3 regions of the Serratia sp. K1WW1 genome follow, and region 2 is predicted to be linked to each of the others. Evidence: predicted binding sites of a transcription regulator. Region 2 holds the regulator's gene; each other region holds the start of a gene.
The links. The regulator PhoB, encoded in region 2, activates phosphate uptake and scavenging genes when phosphate is short. The targets are predictions, from matches to a motif close to CTGTCATAAAACTGNCNNAT.

Region 1 (3,279 bases), 1.8 Mb from region 2:
TGGAACAAAACGCCAACCAGGCACTAAAACTGGCGGATCGTGGTTATGTGCTGGAAAACGGGCGCGTGGTGTTGGAAGATACGGGGGCCGCATTATTAGCAAACGAAGCAGTACGGTCGGCGTATTTGGGCGGATGAATCGGTAGGGATCGAACATGTTCGACCCGGCTGCCTATCAGGGTGTACCAGAACGTGTTGCGCCCCTATTTTAACGATTACGAGAACAAGCAATGAAGACAGAAGGACTACTCGCACAGCGCATCGTAAAGGTCAAAAGCTCGGCAATCCGCGAATTGCTCAAGCACAGCAAAATGGAAAACGTCATTTCGCTGGCGGGTGGCATTCCCTCAGATGCGCTGTTTGACTTCGAAGGATTGAGCATTGCTACCCAGCAGGCTATTACCGAACAACCGAAAAGCGCGTTCCAATATGGGCTGACCGAAGGCAGCGAACTGCTGCGTGAAGGCATCTGTACCCTATGCGCACAGCGTGGCGTAAATGCCAAGCCGGAAGATATCGTGGTGACCGCAGGCTCCCAGCAGGCGTTGGATCTATTGATGCGTGCGGTGATTAACCCTGGTGATGTGTTTGTGGTAGAGCGCCCGACCTATCTGGCGGCGCTGCAAACGCTGGAACTGGCGGAAGCCAACGTCATGTCCGTTTCTTCTGACAGCGATGGCATGGTGGTGGATGAGCTGGCCGAACTGCTGAAAACCCAGAAGATCAAAGGGGTATACGTGGTGCCGAACTTCGGCAACCCGAGCGGCCTGACCCTGAGCGCCGCACGCCGTGAGCAGTTGGTGAAACTGGCGGTGGAGCATAACTTCCTGATTATCGAGGATGACCCGTACGGCGAGCTGCGCTTCACCGAAGAGCGTAATGCCACGCTGTATCAGGTTTCGCAGCAGGTGCTGGGCCATACCGAAAACATTATCTACACCTCCACCTTCTCCAAGATCCTGGCTCCGGGCCTGCGCCTGGGTTGGGCCATCTTGCCACCGTTCCTGCTGCATAAAGTGGCGATCATCAAGCAGGCGGCGGATCTGCATGCCAGCGCGCTGTCGCAGAGCATCGTCGAATGTTACCTGGGGCTGGATCGTTTACCGGCGCAGATCGAAAAGATCCGCGCGGCCTACAAGCACAAAGGCGAGATCCTGGCCGGGCTGGTGGAAAAAGAGCTGGGTGATGTGATCAGCTTTGATATGCCGAAAGGCGGCATGTTCCTGTGGGCGCGTTTCCGTCAGCAGTTCAATGCTACCGAGTGGCTGAACACCACCCTGAAACAGGGTGTGGTGTTTGTGCCGGGAGAATACTTCTTCTCTGACAAACCGGATCGCTCAACCTTCCGTCTGTCGTTTGCCACGGCAACCGAACAACAGATGCAAGAGGCCGTCGCCCGCCTGCGTCGCTCGCTGTAATCTCTCTGCGGCGGTGGGGAGAATTCCCTACCGCCGACATCAAACCGCCATCTGCACTTCACCTCGCTGTCATCTAGCTGTCACGCCAGAGTTATTTTACTGTCATCCGCGCATGGCATGTTTAGCATCCGAACAAAAACTGTTTCTTTTCGCTCACGCGTTTTGATCACACCAGCTTTTTCAGGAGTTAGGCATGTTTGCTCACGCGATTAAAAAAACCACGTTGTGCGTTACCTTGGCCCTGGCGGTCAGCGGCCATGCAATAGCTGCCACCGAGATCCCCTTCTGGCATTCGATGGAAGGGGAACTGGGCACTGAAGTGGATTCTCTGGCGGACCGTTTCAACCAAACTCACAGCGATGTGAAGATCGTCCCGGTTTATAAAGGCAACTACGAACAGAGCCTGGCGGCGGGCATTGCTGCTTACCGTTCCGGCAAGGCACCGGCGATCCTGCAAGTCTATGAAGTGGGCACCGCCACCATGATGGCGAGCAAGGCGATCAAACCGGTGTATCAGGTATTCCAGGAGTCGGGCGTCAAATTCGACGAATCGGTGTTTGTGCCGACCGTGGCCGGTTACTACACCGATAACAAGAGCGGCCATCTGCTGTCCCAGCCTTTCAACAGCTCCACCCCGGTGCTGTATTACAACAAAGACGCCTTCAAGAAAGCGGGCTTGAACCCGGATCAGCCACCGAAAACCTGGCAGGAACTGGCGGCTGATGCGGCCAAACTGCGCGCGGCTGGCATGAAGTGCGGCTACACCAGCGGTTGGTTAGGCTGGATCCAACTGGAGAACTTCAGCGCCTGGCATGGCGTGCCGTTCGCCAGTGAAAACAACGGCTTTGGTGGCACCAGTGCCAAGCTGGAGTTCAACCAGCCGCTGCAGGTGAAGCATATTCAGTTGCTGCAAGACATGAACAAGAAGGGCGACTTCACCTACTTCGGCCGCAAGGACGAACCTACCGAGAAGTTCTACAACGGCGACTGCGCCATGGCGACCGCCTCTTCCGGCTCGCTGGCCAGCATCCGCAAATACGCCAAGTTTGACTTCGGCGTGGGCATGATGCCTTACGATGCTGACGCCAAAAATGCACCGCAGAACGCCATTATCGGCGGGGCCAGCCTGTGGGTGATGAACGGCAAAGACGCGGCGACCTACAAAGGTGTGGCAGAGTTCCTGCAATATCTGGCCCAGCCTGAGATTGCCGCCGAATGGCATCAAAAGACCGGCTACCTGCCGATCACCACTGCTGCCTATGAAATGACCAAGCAGCAGGGCTTCTACGACAAGAACCCTGGGGCCGATGTGGCCACCCGCCAGATGCTGAACAAGCCACCGTTGGCGTTCACCAAAGGGCTGCGTCTGGGCAATATGCCACAGATCCGTACCGTGGTGGATGAAGAGCTGGAAAGCGTGTGGACCGACAAGAAAACCCCGCAGCAGGCGCTGGATGCTGCGGTACAGCGCGGTGACGTGTTGCTGCGCCGCTTCGAGGCTTCCACCAAGTAAGCGTCAGATTGGGCCACCTTCTGCCAAGTGTTATGGTCAGTTAAGGCTACCAATCCCCGCTCACCCCAACCCTCTCCCACGGCATAGCCCAGGGATTTCATGGGCATTTTGGGGGGAGGGAGCTAGTCCAGAGCTGTGGTCAGGCGCAGAAGGTGGTTTGTAGCACGTATAGTCCCCTCTCCCTGTGGGAGAGGGCTAGGGTGAGGGGCTTATACCACCCCTCATCCCCATTTAACGGTTAACCCTATGTCATCATCCCGTCCCGGCTTCGGTTGTAGCTGGCTGCCCTATATGTTGGTGCTGCCACAGCTGCTGATCACCGTCGTGTTCTTCCTGTGGCCTGCCGGTC
Region 2 (3,279 bases):
TGGCCAGTGGCGACGATCGGCAGTGGCAAACCCAACGCATCGCGGCGCGCACAAGCTGCCTGATACAGGTTGTGGTAATGCTCGGCGATGGCTTCTTGCAGGGCCTGCTGCTTTTGGTTGCCAGACTCACCGGCGCGGCTGGTGAGCAGATCTCGTGGGCGCAGGAACGGGATGGCGCAGAGCACCGCACCAGGTTGACCATCAAGCTGGTTGAGCACCACGATTTGCTGCTCAAGCTCGCTTTGCGCGTTGGCAATCACGGTGGTGTTCAGGCAGGAAAGCAGCTCACGCGATTCATTCAGCGTGGCTACGGAGTCGTGGTTGCCGCCCAGCACCACCAGCTGGCAGCCGGTGCGTTGCAGCTCCACCACAAAGCGGTTGTACAGCTCGCGGGCGTAGCTGGGCGGAGAGCCGGTATCGAACAAATCGCCTGCGACGATCAGCGCATCCACCCGCTGCTGTTCCACCTGTTCTATCAGCCAACGTAAGAAGGCCTGATGCTCGGCGGCGCGGCTTTTGGTGAAAAAGTACTGGCCCAAATGCCAGTCGGAGGTATGGATCAGGCGCATAAAACTCCCAGGGCGACAACATAATGGCGACGATTATAAAGGGGGGGACCTCTCCTGTCGTGGCTCAATCAAGCAGGGGGCCGAATGATTTTTGTTTGCCGTCAGAAATAATCGCTATGCTTACTGCCATTAATGGGGCTTTTTTTTCATAAAAGTGTCACAAAACTGACGCATAATGGCGACCGCAATCAACTGAGATCGCTAACACATTGGCAGGATTGACGATGGCAAGACGCATACTGGTGGTGGAAGACGAAGCGCCGATCCGTGAGATGGTGTGCTTTGTGTTGGAACAGAATGGTTACCAACCGTTGGAAGCCGAGGATTATGACAGTGCCGTCACGCGCCTGTCTGAGCCGTTCCCTGATTTGGTGTTACTGGACTGGATGTTACCGGGAGGTTCCGGCATTCAGTTTATCAAGCATATGAAGCGCGAGGCGATGACCCGGGATATCCCGGTGATGATGCTGACCGCGCGCGGTGAAGAAGAAGATCGGGTACGTGGCCTGGAGGTTGGCGCGGATGATTACATCACCAAACCTTTCTCGCCCAAGGAACTGGTGGCACGTATCAAGGCGGTGATGCGCCGTATTTCACCGATGGCAGTAGAAGAAGTGATTGAAATGCAGGGGCTAAGCCTGGATCCTTCCTCGCACCGGGTGATGGCCAATGAGCAGGCGCTGGAGATGGGGCCGACCGAGTTCAAACTGCTGCACTTCTTTATGACTCATCCGGAGCGTGTTTATAGCCGCGAACAGTTGCTTAATCACGTCTGGGGCACTAACGTTTATGTGGAAGACCGCACCGTTGATGTGCATATCCGCCGGCTGCGTAAGGCGCTGGAGACCAGTGGTCATGACAAGATGGTTCAAACCGTTCGCGGCACCGGTTATCGGTTCTCAACGCGCTACTGATCGCACTGCGCTGGAGAGGTTACCGTGCTAGAACGTTTATCGTGGAAGAGGCTGGCGCTGGAGCTGGCCCTTTTTTGCCTGCCTGCCTTATTGCTGGGGCTGATTTTCGGTTATCTGCCCTGGCTGCTGTTGGTTTCGGTGCTGGCCGCGCTGGCCTGGAACTTCTATAACCAACTCAAACTTTCCCACTGGCTGTGGGTGGACCGCAGCATGACGCCGCCGCCGGGCCGCTGGAGCTGGGAACCGCTGTTCTATGGCCTGTACCAGATGCAGCAGCGTAACCGCCGCCGCCGCCGTGAGCTGGCGCTGTTGATCAAACGCTTTCGCAGCGGGGCCGAATCCTTACCGGATGCGGTGGTGATGACCACCGTTGAGGGCAATATCTTCTGGTGTAACGGCCTGGCACAGCATCTGCTGGGCTTTCGCTGGCCGGAAGATAATGGCCAACACATTCTCAACCTGCTGCGCTATCCGGAATTCAGCCATTATCTGCAACAGCAAGAATTTACCCGGCCGCTGACGTTACAACTGAATAACGAGCACTTTGTCGAATTCCGTATCATGCCCTATTCCGAAGGCCAATTGCTGATGGTGGCACGTGATGTGACCCAGATGCGTCAACTGGAGGGGGCCAGACGCAACTTCTTTGCCAACGTCAGTCATGAGCTACGTACGCCGCTAACGGTGCTGCAAGGCTATCTGGAGATGATGAGCGATGAAGAGCTGGATGGTTCGCTGCGTGGCAAAGCCTTGGGCACCATGCAAGAGCAGACCAGACGCATGGATGGCTTGGTAAAGCAGTTGCTCACGCTCTCCAGGATCGAGGCCGCGCCAAACGTGGATATGAACGAGAAGGTCGATATTCCGTTAATGCTGCGGGTATTGCAGCGTGAGGCGCAATCGCTCAGCGGCGGTAATCATCAGATCAATTTCCGGGTGAATGAAAATCTGCAGGTGTTCGGTAACGAGGATCAGCTGCGCAGCGCGGTTTCCAATCTGGTGTACAACGCCGTCAACCATACTCCGGCGGGCACCAATATCGAAGTGAGCTGGCAGCAGACGCCGCAGGGGGCTCAGTTCCAGGTCAGCGATAACGGGCCGGGCATTGGTGCCGAACATATCCCGCGCCTGACGGAGCGTTTCTATCGTGTCGATAAAGCACGTTCGCGCCAGACCGGCGGCAGTGGGCTCGGGTTGGCGATCGTGAAGCATGCGCTCAGCCATCATGATTCGCGGCTGGAGATCCTCAGTGAGCCAGGCATTGGCACCCGTTTTATCTTTACCTTGCCTAACCGGTTGATTGTTCCCGCGGCTTTAGCAGAGAATGCGGTGAAAAATTAACAGGTAGCCCGCCATGAATCGATTTACCCAAGCTTTGCTGCTTTGCCTACTGTTGTCGGTTGGCCGCGGGGCCGTGGCTGCTCCGGACGGCATGCTTTCCGGTAACCTGTCCAGCGTAGGTTCCGACACCCTGGCCAACCTGATGGCGCTGTGGGGGCAGGATTTCAGCCGACACTATCCCAACGTGAACCTGCAACTGCAGGCTGCCGGTTCCTCGACGGCACCCACGGCATTGGCGGCAGGAGCGGCGCAGCTTGGGCCAATGAGCCGGCCAATGAAAGCCGCGGAGGTATCAGCATTTGAGCATCGCTATGGCTATGCGCCGCTGGCGGTGCCGGTCGCGGTTGATGCGCTGGTGGTGCTGGTGCATCAGGACAATCCGCTACCTGGCTTGAATCTGCAACAGCTGGATCAAATCTTTTCCGCTACCCGCCGCTGCGGGGAAAACACGCCGA
Region 3 (3,279 bases), 1.8 Mb from region 2:
GCTCTTGCTGGTGTAACCGTATTGCTTGAGAACTTCCAGCACCTTGGTGGAGATGTCTTTTCCTTCCTGCTGATGGAACCAGGGGGCCTTGATTTCCGGGTAGAGGCCGATGTTCTTGCCGGTTGAATGGTTGAGACCCTGCACGAACTCGATCTCTTCCTGGAAGGTGTGGACGCGGAAGTCGGATTTGCCCATCGGGAAGCGGCCAGGGTAGCTTTGCACCTGCTTACCGTCTTTGATATCAAAGCCTTCGGTGAACTTCAGCGATTTGATCTCAGGCAGCGTAAAGTCGATGGCGTAGTAGCGGCCATCTTTACGCGCCCGGTCCGGGAAGCGTTCGGCAACGTCGGTGACGCGATCCAGATAGTGGTCGTGCAACACTACCAGTTCGTTGTCTTTGGTCATCACCAGGTCTTGCTCAAGGAAGTCGGCGCCCTGCGCGTAGGCCATTGCCTTGGCCGGTAACGTATGCTCCGGCAGATAGCCGCTGGCACCGCGGTGAGCGATAACGACTTTATCCGCAGCCTGTGCGGCACTGAGCATTGAAGTGGCAAGAATGATCCCTGTCAGCAGGGCTTTGGTTTGAGTCCGCATTCTGTGTTGCTCCATGTTGTAGAGGTAAGAAAAAGGCCGCACAAGCGCGGCCTTAGATTAACGATAAAGGGTAGGGGCGCTGCATACTGCGCCCGCTTGGCTTTTAGCCGCGTTTCGCCGCGATTTCTGCGTGGTGTTTCTTCTCGCTGATCATGGTCAGCACCAGCAGGATCACCGCACCGATGCTGCCGCCGATCATCACCATAAAGCCGCCGTCCCAACCGAAGTAGTCAACGGTATAGCCGACGATGGCGCTGGCTGCGACCGAGCCGCCCAGGTAACCGAACAGACCGGTAAAGCCTGCGGCGGTACCTGCCGCTTTCTTCGGAGCCAGTTCCAGCGCGTGCAGGCCGATCAGCATGACTGGGCCATAGATCAGGAAGCCGATGGTGATCATACAGGCCATATCGATGCCAGGGTTACCCACCGGGTTCAGCCAGTAAACGATGGTGGCGATGGTTACCAGAACCATGAAGAACACCCCGGTGGCACCACGGTTGCCTTTAAACACCTTGTCCGACATCCAGCCGCACAGCAGGGTGCCTGGGATACCGGCGTATTCGTACAGGAAGTAGGCCCAGGAGGACTTATCCAGCGCGAAGTGTTTCACTTCTTTCAGGTAGGTTGGTGACCAGTCCAGGATGCCGTAGCGCAGCAGATACACGAACACGTTGGCGATCGCGATGTACCACAGCAGTTTGTTTGGCAGCACGTACTGCATGAAGATCTGCTTGGCTGTCAGCTCTTCTTCTGCTTCTTCGCTGTAATCATCCGGGTAGTCGTTTTTGTATTCTTCAATCGGTGGCAGACCAACAGATTGCGGGGTGTCACGCATCAAGGCGAAGGCGATCAGGGCCACCAGGATCGCACCGAAGGCAGGCATATACAGCGCCGCATGCCAGTCGTTAAACCAGGCCATACCCAGCAGGAACAGCAGTGGCGGCAGACCACCACCGACGTTGTGCGCACAGTTCCATACCGAAACAATACCGCCACGCTCTTTCTGTGACCACCAGTGCACCATGGTACGGCCACAAGGCGGCCAGCCCATACCCTGGAACCAACCACACAGGAACAGCAGCACGAACATCACGGCAATGCTGGAGGTAGCCCAAGGCACAAAGCCCATAAACAGCATGACGGCAGCAGCCAGGATCAGGCCGGCGGGTAGGAATACACGCGGGTTGGAACGGTCAGAAACCGATCCCATGATGAACTTGGAGAAACCGTAGGCGATGGAAATCCCTGACAGCGCGAAGCCCAGGTCACCACGGCTGAAGCCCTGATCGATCAGATACGGCATCGCCAGGGTGAAGTTTTTACGCACCAGATAGTAGGCGGCGTAACCGAAAAAGATCCCCATAAAAATCTGCCAGCGCAGCTTACGGTAGAGCGGGTCTACCTTGTCGACTGGCACACGAGAAATGTGTGCGGCTGGCTTAAAAATACTCAACATGAGCGCCTCCGATGGCTTTATCTGTTTATTGCCTCAACAGGAAACGGCTGTCCTGAAGATGGGCTTGCGGATACCTGAAGTGTTGTTAAATGTTCCATAACGAGCGCAATGCTAGAGAAAACCCCCCGGTCACACCGTGATGGATGGCTCATTTGTTACACTTTTATGAAACTGTGGCGAATTTTGAGTGATCGGTTAACATTTTGGAATGACTAAATAGCACAAATACGTGATATTGGTCACATTCATGGCTTTTTATGGCCATATTATTTTCGTTTTCTGTTCGTTATTGTTCCTTATCAAACAAAAACCCTACTAACTGTGGCTAAATAAATCCATAACTACAGGCTCAGGGGGCGTGATGAGCAACAACTCACCAATCACCGAAACGGACGTGATCATCATTGGCGGCGGCGCTACCGGCGCGGGGATTGCCCGTGACTGCGCGCGGCGCGGTCTGCGTTGCGTTTTACTGGAAAGGCATGACATCGCCACTGGCGCTACTGGCCGCAACCACGGGTTGTTGCACAGCGGAGCGCGCTATTCGGTCACCGACGGTGAATCGGCACGCGAATGCATTGAAGAAAACCGCATCCTCAAGCGTATTGCCCACCACTGCATCGAGCGTACCGACGGCCTGTTCATTACCTTGCCTCAGGACTCGTTGGCCTTTCAGCAGCAGTTTATTGCCGCCTGTTGCAGCGCCGGGATTGAGGCCGAAGCCATTGACCCCGCGCTGGCATTACGCCTGGAGCCTGCGGCTAACCCGGCGCTGATCGGCGCGGTGCGGGTGCCGGATGGCACCGTCGATCCTTTCCGCTTAACGGCGGCCAACATGCTTGATGCGCGTGAACATGGCGCACAAATCCTCACCTATCATCAGGTTACCGGTTTGTTACGTACTGGCGATCGCGTGACGGGCGTGCGCGTTTTCGATCACAAGGCCGCACAACAGTACGATATTCATGCTCAGGTGGTGGTCAACGCCGCCGGGATCTGGGGCCAGAAAATTGCCGAGTATGCCGATCTGCGCATCCGCATGTTCCCTGCCAAAGGGGCATTGCTGATCCTGGGCCATCGCATCAATAACATGGTGATTAACCGCTGCCGCAAACCGGCGGATGCCGACATTCTGGTGCCTGGCGACACCATCTCGCTGATTGGCACCACCTCTACCCACATCGATTACGACCAGATCGACAACATGGTCGTGACGCCACAGGAAGTGG

Region 1: the regulator PhoB is predicted to act here: its motif matches at 1,484-1,503, upstream of ugpB (sn-glycerol-3-phosphate ABC transporter substrate-binding protein UgpB).
Region 3: the regulator PhoB is predicted to act here: its motif matches at 2,203-2,222, upstream of glpT (glycerol-3-phosphate transporter).

Annotation. Positions count from the first base shown of each region.
Region 1 is NZ_CM147697.1:414,578-417,856, forward strand. Features, by position in the region: gene livF (high-affinity branched-chain amino acid ABC transporter ATP-binding protein LivF) at 1-137, shown strand, start outside; gene ACX9GU_RS01935 (aminotransferase-like domain-containing protein) at 230-1,417, shown strand; gene ugpB (sn-glycerol-3-phosphate ABC transporter substrate-binding protein UgpB) at 1,611-2,930, shown strand; gene ugpA (sn-glycerol-3-phosphate ABC transporter permease UgpA) at 3,177-3,279, shown strand, end outside.
Region 2 is NZ_CM147697.1:4,589,821-4,593,099, reverse strand. Features, by position in the region: gene sbcD (exonuclease subunit SbcD) at 1-569, opposite strand, end outside; gene phoB (phosphate response regulator transcription factor PhoB) at 794-1,483, shown strand; gene phoR (phosphate regulon sensor histidine kinase PhoR) at 1,508-2,824, shown strand; gene ACX9GU_RS20815 (PstS family phosphate ABC transporter substrate-binding protein) at 2,838-3,279, shown strand, end outside.
Region 3 is NZ_CM147697.1:387,633-390,911, forward strand. Features, by position in the region: gene glpQ (glycerophosphodiester phosphodiesterase) at 1-594, opposite strand, end outside; gene glpT (glycerol-3-phosphate transporter) at 698-2,050, opposite strand; gene glpA (anaerobic glycerol-3-phosphate dehydrogenase subunit A) at 2,412-3,279, shown strand, end outside.